DNA from 2 places in the Paenibacillus azoreducens genome. Region 2 is predicted to be linked to the other one. Evidence: predicted binding sites of a transcription regulator. Region 2 holds the regulator's gene; the other holds the start of a gene.
What was found. The regulator NrdR, encoded in region 2, represses ribonucleotide reductase genes. The targets are predictions, from matches to a motif close to AACACNATATATNGTGTT.
Positions count from the first base shown of each region.

Region 1: a site for NrdR is predicted at 2,265-2,282, ahead of nrdI (class Ib ribonucleoside-diphosphate reductase assembly flavoprotein NrdI). Genes of this name have one in related genera too.

Region 1 covers NZ_AP025343.1:7,052,404-7,057,568, forward strand. Annotated here, with positions in the region: gene L6442_RS31550 (sugar-binding transcriptional regulator) at 1-611, opposite strand, end outside; tRNA gene L6442_RS31555 (tRNA-Arg) at 945-1,019, shown strand; gene clpP (ATP-dependent Clp endopeptidase proteolytic subunit ClpP) at 1,323-1,919, shown strand; gene L6442_RS31565 (hypothetical protein) at 2,014-2,223, opposite strand; gene nrdI (class Ib ribonucleoside-diphosphate reductase assembly flavoprotein NrdI) at 2,416-2,775, shown strand; gene nrdE (class 1b ribonucleoside-diphosphate reductase subunit alpha) at 2,762-4,846, shown strand; gene nrdF (class 1b ribonucleoside-diphosphate reductase subunit beta) at 4,929-5,165, shown strand, end outside.
Region 2 covers NZ_AP025343.1:5,603,484-5,608,648, forward strand. Annotated here, with positions in the region: gene L6442_RS24830 (carbohydrate ABC transporter permease) at 1-433, opposite strand, end outside; gene L6442_RS24835 (carbohydrate ABC transporter permease) at 430-1,413, opposite strand; gene nrdR (transcriptional regulator NrdR) at 1,736-2,212, opposite strand; gene L6442_RS24845 (alpha/beta-type small acid-soluble spore protein) at 2,394-2,612, shown strand; gene L6442_RS24850 (lytic transglycosylase domain-containing protein) at 2,681-3,253, opposite strand; gene coaE (dephospho-CoA kinase) at 3,250-3,846, opposite strand; gene mutM (DNA-formamidopyrimidine glycosylase) at 4,219-5,049, opposite strand; gene polA (DNA polymerase I) at 5,099-5,165, opposite strand, start outside.

The DNA.
Region 1 (5,165 bases), 1.4 Mb from region 2:
CGGTATTGAGCGCCTACGCGTTTTGCCATGGTAGAGGCAATGGTGTTCGCCTGGAATTCCACACTCTCGCCAAGACCGCCTCTGGCAGGCACAAACCAGCTGTTCTTCATCGATACCGACGCTTGCGGGTTCAGTGCCTCCGCAACGGTAGCTAATGTAGATCCGCCGGTGACGGCCACCGTGTCTTCCTGATTCATGACTCCGAGCAGAGCTTTGGCCCCTTCGCGTCCGAGATCCCGTTTGGTGACCGGTGAGGATTCGCAATCCCCCGGCACAACGACAACCTTTTGCAGATTGTATGCTCGGCGGATTTTCTCGGCCAGTTCATTGAGTCCAAACAGTTCCTTGGCCATTGGGCCCATCTCTTCGAGCAGCCTTCGTCCCGCTTCGCTGATCCTCATGCCGGAGCTTTCAATTTCGATCAGCCCCTGGGCTTTCAGAAGATCCGTTTCAGCGCGCAGCACCCGCTCCGTCATATGGAGCGATGCCGCCAGCGTCCGCCGGCCGATCAGCTCCGAAAGCATGATCTGATGAAGAATGGTGTACCTAGTCTTGAGAATGTCCATGAGATCAGGCAGAAGCTGCTTTTGTATCTCTAATATTTTCCGCATTGCTTTCCACTCCTGCAACTTCAAGTTCCTTCTCTCCGGTTCCTGGCCTTAAAATGTCCCGGGTTAACGTTTTAAGTCCCACTTACATTTTACTCAATTTCCGGCTCTGTTGCAAGTAGTCCAACGACTATCATTTACATTCTTTCTTCCTCTTATACAAGCGCGTGTGCAGTTCCTCACAACAAAGCACGGCAGTATATGGAAAAACAAGGTTTCCGCCGATTTTAGAAAAGGAACTATTGCAAAGTCACCCGGTTTAGCGTATAATAACTTTTGCTGCATGAAATGTATGTGTCAGTACTTGCTGGCAGCACATCTCACAATTTGCATCATGCGCCCGTGGTCCAATGGATATGACGTAGGCCTCCGGAGCCTGAGATCGAGGTTCGATTCCTCGCGGGCGCGCCATTACTTTATAATGAAAGCTTGTACCATATATTTAACCCGTAAGCCCAAAGCCAATCATAGGCTATTTTTTTTGCCCGGAGTTTGACTTTCTTTGACTTTTTGATTGGAATTGTTTATCATGAGGTTAATACGGTAAAAGTATGTATAGAATGATTACATTTAAATCAATTAAGGGTTTTGCAAAAATCTAAGAAGCGACTTTAGCAATATATAGATCGAAACGATCTTGTTCGTTATATATATTGCTCCCTGGGAGCGACTGAAATCGAATTTTGCAAAATCTAAATAAGGGAGGTTTTCCACGTGAGTTATATACCTATGGTCGTTGAACAAAGCAACCGCGGCGAACGCGCCTACGACATTTATTCCAGACTTTTGAAGGACCGCATTATTTTCCTGGGATCCGATGTCAACGACGTGGTGGCCAATTCGATTATTGCCCAGCTGCTGTTCTTGGCTGCCGAAGACCCTGAGAAGGACATTCATCTTTACATCAACAGCCCGGGCGGCTCCATTACAGCCGGTATGGCGATTTTTGATACCATGCAATACATCAAGCCGGACGTATCCACCATCTGCGTGGGTCTTGCTGCTTCCATGGGCGCATTCCTGCTGAACGCAGGCGCGAAAGGCAAACGTTACGCCCTGCCTAACAGTGAAATCATGATCCACCAGCCTCTTGGCGGTGCTCAAGGACAGGCAACGGATATCGAAATCCGCGCCCGCCGCATTTTGAAAATGCGCGATACGCTGAACCGTATCCTCGCCGAACGCACAGGCCAGCCGCTGGAACGCATCGAAAAAGATACCGACCGCGACTACTTCATGAGCGCGAAGGAAGCTGCCGAATACGGCATTGTCGATAAGGTGCTCGAGCATCCTCCGGTAAAAGGCGTTTAATAGAGCGCGATCAAGAAAATCGCTGCTTAAACTAGTAAGAAAAGCGCCCATTGTTACGCTATTCAGGACAATCTAATTGGTCTATTATTTTGGCCTATGCTTCTGTGCTTATTCCAAATACTTTGCTGGGAACCCAAAAACTTATAAATTTAAAAACAGGGCTTTCTCCGAGAGTCTGGCACACCAGATTTCGGGGAGAAGCCCCTGTTTTTTTGTTTTCAAATTTTAAATTTTTTTCTTTTGGCGCTTTTGGCCGAATAATAGGATTAAGCGTTAAAAATGATAGATTTCCTGCTTTTTTCACCCTCACACTCCCATCGGGATGTAGACATTTACACATTGACTATCCCAATATATTGAGGTAAAATTCATTTTGCCATCTACATATTGATGAATTCAACCTAAATGATACCACTACGACTTGCCTCTGGAACTAGAAGCAGCACGGAAGGCAGCGTCGTTTTTTATTGCAAAATATCTGTTAGGAGTGATAGGGATGTTGGTTGTCTACGATTCCAAAACCGGGAATGTCAGACGTTTTATAAACAAGCTGAATATGCGGGCCGTTTCCATCGCGGAACAGGAACAGGTGAACGAACCTTATGTTCTTGTGACGTATACGACCGGCTTTGGGCAAGTGCCTGAAAAGGTAAAAACATTTTTGTCCCATAACAGCAAGATGCTGCGCGGGGTTTCCGCCAGCGGCAACCGCAACTGGGGACCGGGCTTTGCCAAAAGCGCGGATACCATCTCCGATATGTACCATGTTCCGGTCATTACGAAATTCGAACTGTCGGGAACATCGCAGGATATAGAAACTTTTGTTGAAAGGGTGCGGACTATTGAAGCATATTGAATTGAACAACGAATTGATGCAGCGCGGTGCGGACGGATATTTTCAATTAGAGAAAGATAAAGAAGCGGTCGCGGCTTTTATGGAAGAAGTCGAAGAACAAACCATGAAATTCGGATCCCTTCGCGAGAAACTGGATTACCTGATTGAAAATGACTACTACGAAAATGTATTTGAAAAATATACTTACGAGGAAGTCGAATCGGTATTTACCCTCACATCCAAAAGCGACTTCCAGTTCCAATCCTACATGGCTATATCCAAGTTCTATAAGGATTACGCGATGAAGACCAATGACAAAAGCAAATATCTGGAGCAATACCCGGACCGCGTCGCCATTGTCGCCCTTCATCTTGGGGATGGAGACGGCGCTAAGGCACTGCGCATCGCGGAAGCTATGATCGAACAGCGCCTGCAGCCGGCAACGCCGACATTCCTGAATGCGGGCAAAAGCCGCCGCGGCGAATTGGTGTCATGCTTCCTGCTGGAAATGGACGACTCCCTCAACTCGATCAACTATGTGCTCGGAACCTGCATGCAGTTGTCCAAAATCGGGGGCGGCGTAGCCGTCAACCTGTCGAAGCTGCGCGGACGCGGCGAACCGATCAAAGGAGTGGCCGGAGCGGCCAAAGGCATTATGCCGGTGCTTAAGCTCATGGAAGATGCTTTCTCCTATGCCGACCAAATGGGGCAGCGCAAAGGATCGGGCGCAGGTTACTACAATATTTTTGGTTGGGATGTCATCGAGTTCCTCGATTCGAAAAAGATTAATGCCGACGAAAAGCTGCGGATCAAAACATTGTCCATCGGCCTGATCATCCCGAACAAGTTCTACGAGCTCGCCGCTCAGAACAAACCGCTTGTCGTATTCGGCCCTTATTCGGTCTATAAAGCTTACGGCCAACATCTGGATGATATGGATCTCGACACGATGTACGACGAGCTGCTCGCCAATGACAAGGTCACCAAAAAGACCGTCATGAGCGCACGCGACATGCTGACCAAAATCGCGTCTACCCAGCTTGAATCCGGCTATCCTTATATCGTGAACAAAACGAATGCAAACCGCATTCATGCGCTGAAAGACATCGGCCAGATCAAAATGTCCAACTTGTGCACGGAAATTTTCCAGCTCCAGGAGACTTCGGAAATCAACAACTATGGCGCAGGCGATATCATCCGGCGGGACATCAGCTGCAACCTGGCTTCGCTGAACATCGTTAACGTGATGGAACGCAAAAAAATCAAAGAGTCCGTACGAGTCGGCATCGAAGCATTGACCGTGGTCAGCGATCTCTCCATAATCGACAACGCTCCAGGCGTGCAGCGCGCCAATAGCGAACTGCATTCGGTCGGCCTTGGAGCCATGAACCTGAACGGATTTTTGGCGAAAAACAAAATCGCCTATGAAAGCCCTGAAGCAAGAGAATTTGCCAGCGCGTTTTTCATGATGATGAACTACTACTCCCTTGAGCAAAGCATGGAAATCGCCCGTGACCGCGGCATCACCTTCCATGATTTTGAGAAATCCGAATATGCGAAGGGCACTTATTTTGACCGTTATCTCGAAACGGACTTCAGACCGAACTCGGAACGGGTGCAAAAGCTGTTTGAAGGCATTGAAATCCCTTCCCCTCAGGATTGGGCCAAACTCAAGGAACAAGTGCAGAAGTACGGCCTGTACCATGCTTACCGTCTGGCTATCGCGCCAACGCAAAGCATCTCGTACATCCAAAACGCAACATCCAGCGTCATGCCGATCGTCGAACATATCGAAACGCGTACATACGCGAATTCCACGACATATTACCCGATGCCTTTCCTGAGTGCGGAAACGCAGTGGTATTACAAATCGGCATACAACATTGACCAGTTCCGCCTGATCGATATGATTGCCGAAATTCAGCAGCATGTGGACCAAGGCATATCGACCGTACTCCATGTCAACAGTAATGTGACGACCCGCGAACTGTCGCGCTTTTACATTTACGCCGCTAAAAAAGGGCTTAAATCGCTGTATTACACCCGGACGAAAAAACTGTCCATCGAAGAATGCACAAGCTGCGCAGTTTAAAAAATCGAAAATACGATAAGGTTATGCAGGGACTTTTCGGGGTCCCTCATTGCCTTCTTCATATAAAAGGAGTTATTGCCTGATGAAAGCAGTAAACTGGAACCGGCCGGACGATGATTTTACCTTGATGTTCTGGCAGCAGAATATTATGCAGTTCTGGACCGATGATGAAATTCCCCTTTCCGATGACAAAATGGACTGGATCAAAATGACCGATGACGAGCGTACGGTCTACAAACACGTGCTGGGGGGCCTGACGCTGCTTGATACGCTGCAAGGCGGCGTGGGCATGCCTAAGGTGCTGGAGCATGTTGAAGGG
Region 2 (5,165 bases):
AAGGCACGATCAGCCCCTGGTAACTGTCCATCCAGCCCCAGCTTTTAATCAGAAGATAGTTCGGAATAATCGTAACTTCCCACGGTATCATCATGGTGGACAAAAACAGCGCAAACAGCATGCCTTTGCCTTTGAAATTCATGAATGAAAAAGCATAAGCCGCCAGACTCGACGTTATGACTTGACTGATCATCACCGCGGTCGAGACGATAAAGCTGTTTAAAATAAACCGAATAATTGGAAACCCGGCAATGGCCTCCTTGAAGTTGTCGAGATACAGATGGGTCGGAAACAGCGGAGGCGGAAAGTTGGATACCTCATTTTCGGTCATAAACGATGAAAGCACCGTAAAAATAAGCGGATACAGCACGGCCAGCGCTAAAATGGCAAGCAGCGAATACAACAAAAGCGGCGTGGTTCGTTTTGCAATCATTGATAGTGCACCTTCTTTTCCAGAACTTTAAACTGCAGCACGGTCAGCAGCAAAATAATAACAAATAAAATGAGTGCCTGGGCGCTGCCGATTCCGAAGCGGAAATTAACGAAGGCGTCTTGGTAGATGGAATAGACAATGACATTGGTGGAGTTGATCGGACCGCCTCTGGTCAAAATATGAATTTGGCCGAAAGCCTGGAAAGCCCCGATCACCGACACGATCAACGCGAAAAAAATCGTCGGGGAAAGAAGAGGGAGCACGATGCGCATAAACGTACGGACAGGCCCGGAGCCATCGATTTTAGCGCTTTCATAAAGTTCTTCCGGAATGCCTTGCAAACCGCTGGATAACACAATGTACAAAAAGCCCATGTTCATCCAAATCGTCATGAGCGAGATGGACATAAGCGCCCATGCCGGATCGGTCAGCCACGGAATCGGCCCGATATGAACCAGGCTCAGAAAATAATTCAGCATGCCGGCGGTCGGATGAAAGAGCAGAAACCAAATGATCGAACCCGTCCCCACTGAAATAACGATAGGCAGCGAAAAGATAAACTGAAATATCTTCATCCCCCGCAGCTTGTTATGGGTAATGGCAGCTAAAAACAAAGACCAGATCAACGAGGTCGGCACCGTGTACAAAATAAACATCAAGGTTACGCTCAAATTGGAATACAGCTGATGCGACTTGAACAAGGCCGCAAAATTCTCAAACCAGACGAATTCGGCTACCTGTCCGCGTGGATCGGTAATCGTCATGCTCAAATAAACGGACTTCAGCATCGGGTAAAATAAAAACATAATAAATAAAATCATCGAAGGCGCCAAAAAAACGTAAGCAAGCGCATGTTCTTTCAAAATATTCCGTTTATACATCCTGCTTTTAGTCTTTTTTACATTTAAAACGCTTTCAATACTAGGCAAACCAATCCCCCTTCCTATAACTGCCGATGCAATTTTATTATAACAGCCCATATATGTTATTATCTTACATTTGATTTTTCGCGATTGTCAATCCATTTTCGCAAATTAATTTCGATCAGGCTCAACAAAATTAAATTTTATTTCAGAACTTCCCTACGAATGGCTGCAGTATGTGAAATACTCCATTACACTTCCGTCCTTCCGATTCATTTTGATGCAAAAAAAGACGCAAGCAGCTTGTTTTCCCATCAAGCACTTTGCGTCTTTTGGCGGCTTGTCACCGCGCTTTTATAATTAATCATAAACCGCTTCGGTAGAGCAGCTCCGGGCAGCATATCCTGATCTCTGCTTATACCTAGCGCACCCTGCATAATCAATCAACAGAGTCAGGCATCGTATTTTTCGAAAGGAGACCTTTAAGTTCCTTCATAAACATATTGATATCTTTGAACTGCCGGTACACGGATGCGAAGCGCACATAGGCCACCTCATCCACAGGATACAACTGTTCCATCACCAATTCGCCGATCTGACGGCTTTCAACCTCGGCGACTGCCGTGTTGCGGAGTGATTTTTCGACTTCGGAGACAATCGCCTCCAGCTGCTCCACGGATACAGGGCGCTTCTCGCAGGCACGGATCAGGCCGCGCAGGATTTTATCCCGGCTGAATTCCTCACGGCTTCCATCTTTTTTAATGACGATCAGCGGCGTCTCCTCCACCATTTCAAACGTCGTAAAACGCCGGCTGCATCTTTCGCATTCACGTCTGCGGCGGATCGATTTGTTGTCATTGGCCGGACGGGAATCCAGCACCTTGGTGCCTGCGTAATCACAGTACGGGCATTTCATGCAAACTCACTTCCTTTATCTTTACATTTGGTGTATTGGGGTTCGTTCCCCCGGCATTTAACGGCACAGCAGCGTCCGAAAAAGAACCTTATATTTCCAAGCGGGAAATATATAAAAAAAGTTATGAAGATTCAATCTTTGAGACATAATACTTTTACAAACAGCAAGGAGGTGAACATCGATGGCTCAAAACAACAGCTCTAACAACCTTGTAGTACCTAAAGCTACTGCAGCCCTGAACCAAATGAAATACGAAGTGGCTCAGGAATTGGGTATCTCCATCCCACAAGACGGATACCAAGGCAACATGACTTCCTATGAGAACGGTTCGCTCGGGGGACTCATCACAAAACGTCTGGTAACCCTGGCTGAACAACAACTTGCTGGTCAATTCCAATAATACATGCGTACTCCCGGAAGTATTGAGGCGGCCCGTAAGCTGCTTCAATACTTCTTTTGTGATGATTCTCAAAAATCGCTGTAAATCCGCGTATATTGATTATAATAATAAATCACCCGTTGTACATAGTGCCTTGTTTCACCGAAAGGAACGTCCTTAAGGGAATCCAGCGTTCCATCCCATACTCCCTTTTTAAGCCATCCATCCACGTTTCCTGGCCCGGCATTATAAGCCGCAATAACGGCAATTCGATTGCCTTTGAACTGGGTGTTCAATTTTTTTAGATACCATGTCCCGATGGCAATGCTGGCCTCAGGTTTATGTTTGATATGGTCCATCGTCACTTCCGGAAGTTTAGCCTGTTCCATCGCCCATTGAGCCGTGTCCGGCATGAGCTGCATCAGGCCAAGCGCTCCTTTTTTCGATTCTTTGCCGAGCTTATAATTGGATTCCACCCGAATGATGGAAGCAACCAAAAACGGGTCCACGTCATAACGCTCCGCTTGTGCACGGATATGTTCCTTGTAGTATATAGGGTAAAACCAGGACATCCAGTTGGTGCTGAAAAACAATACGGCTACAAAGCCGATAAACAGCAGGAGAAGCACACGTTTTTTTCGCAAAAATCGTAAAGCCTTCATACGCAACCTGACCGAAGCCAAAACTCATCAATTTGATGTTTCGTCTCTTCTGCGCTCCCACTGTTATCAATGACGATATCCGCCTTCAGCTTCTTCTCTTCGATGTCCATCTGTGAACGGATCCGCGCCATCGCTTCGTCCCCGTTCAATCCGCTCCGCTGCATCAATCGTTGTTGCTGAACGGACTGCGGAGCATATACGACCATCACACGCTCAAACATGGACTCAAGCCCTGATTCATAAAGTAAAGGAATATCAACAACAACAAGTTTGTCCGGATGTTTCCGCTCCAAAGTTTCCATCTGTTCCCGGATCTCCTTGCGGATGGCCGGATGCGTAATCTCGTTTAATGCTTTTCGTTCCGCAGGGTTGTTAAAAACAATGTCCCCGAGCTTTTTCCTGTCCAAAGTACCGTCCGCAAGGAGCACAACTTGTCCAAAATGAGCGATCACTTCCGCCAAAACGGGATGACCCGGGAGCATCACTTCCCGGGCGATCTGATCGGCATCAACAAGCAGGGCTCCCTTGTCTACCAGGAGAGCCGACACCGTGCTTTTGCCAGTTGCTATACCTCCGGTTAACCCGATAATCATGTGCAAACTCACCTCATAACAGCTTATATTTTCCACCCGAGATTAATTACAATGCGGGGTGCCGTAAAATGGCGCATTCATAGCTTGGAAGCAGGCATCTTCATTTATCTGAGTCCGATATGTAATCCCCACTCCAAAACTGTCCAGACTTAAAGCCAATGCCAGCAGGAGTGGTGAAAAAATGACTGAGCACCCCTAGGCCCCCTCCCCCTGATGAAACGGACATTTGGAGCCTTCTTTTCAAAAGAGTTCCATATGCCAGCTTCCTCCTGAGGTTCAATTCAAACTCAGTATATTTTGGGGACGAAATAGAGGGGTGCACACCCATGATTCAATTTACATCTTACATTGCAAGGATTTGCTGAATTCAATTTATTTTAAGGTCTGGCATACCGGGCAAAAATGCGTGCCCCGGCCGCCAACAACGGTTTTCTCAATTAACGTTCCGCAAGTAAGGCAAGGCTGATTTTGGCGCCCGTAAATTTTGAGCTGATGCTGGAACATCCCCATCTCCCCCTGCCCGTTGACATAGGATTTGATGGAGGAACCTCCAACCTCAACCGCTTCCCGCAGCGTATCCACAATGGCTTGATGCAATGCGCGGAACTGCTCATCCGTCAGCGTGCTCACGAGCTGCTCAGGATGGATGCCCGTTCTGAACAAAGATTCATCCACATAAATATTCCCGATGCCAACAACATATGCCTGGTTCAGCAGTACAGCCTTGATTTTGGACTTTTTGCCCGCCAATGCCGCTTTAAATCTTTCGGGCGTAAACTCTTGCTCAAGCGGTTCAAGCCCCAGCTTGGACAGCGGAGGAAGCTTGAACTCCTCTCCAGGCTGGAACAAATGCATCGTCCCGAATTGCCGCACATCCTTGTACCTCAGCTCGGTCCCGTCATTGAAATGGAAAATGACATGCGTATGCTTCTCGACGGGATCCGTGCTGGCATATACTCCATAACGTCCTTCCATCCGCAGATGGGAGACCATGACCAGACCATCCAATACAAAACGCAAAAACTTGCCGCGGCGTTCCACGTTTTGAATCGTATGTCCCGCCAGCATAAATGCAAATTGCTCTATATCGTCAGGGCGCTGGATAATCCGCGCCAAATTTACGGTTACATGGTCGATCACTTTGCCTTTGACCAATTGGTTTAACGTGTTTTTGACTGTCTCGACTTCCGGCAACTCCGGCATGATGTCTTCACCTCATCCCTATTATAACGAAAGTTTGCCTGAAAGGGCATTATTTGGCCTCATACCAGTTCTTGCCATAGCTGACTTCCGCCTTCAGCGGCACGGATAATGCCAGC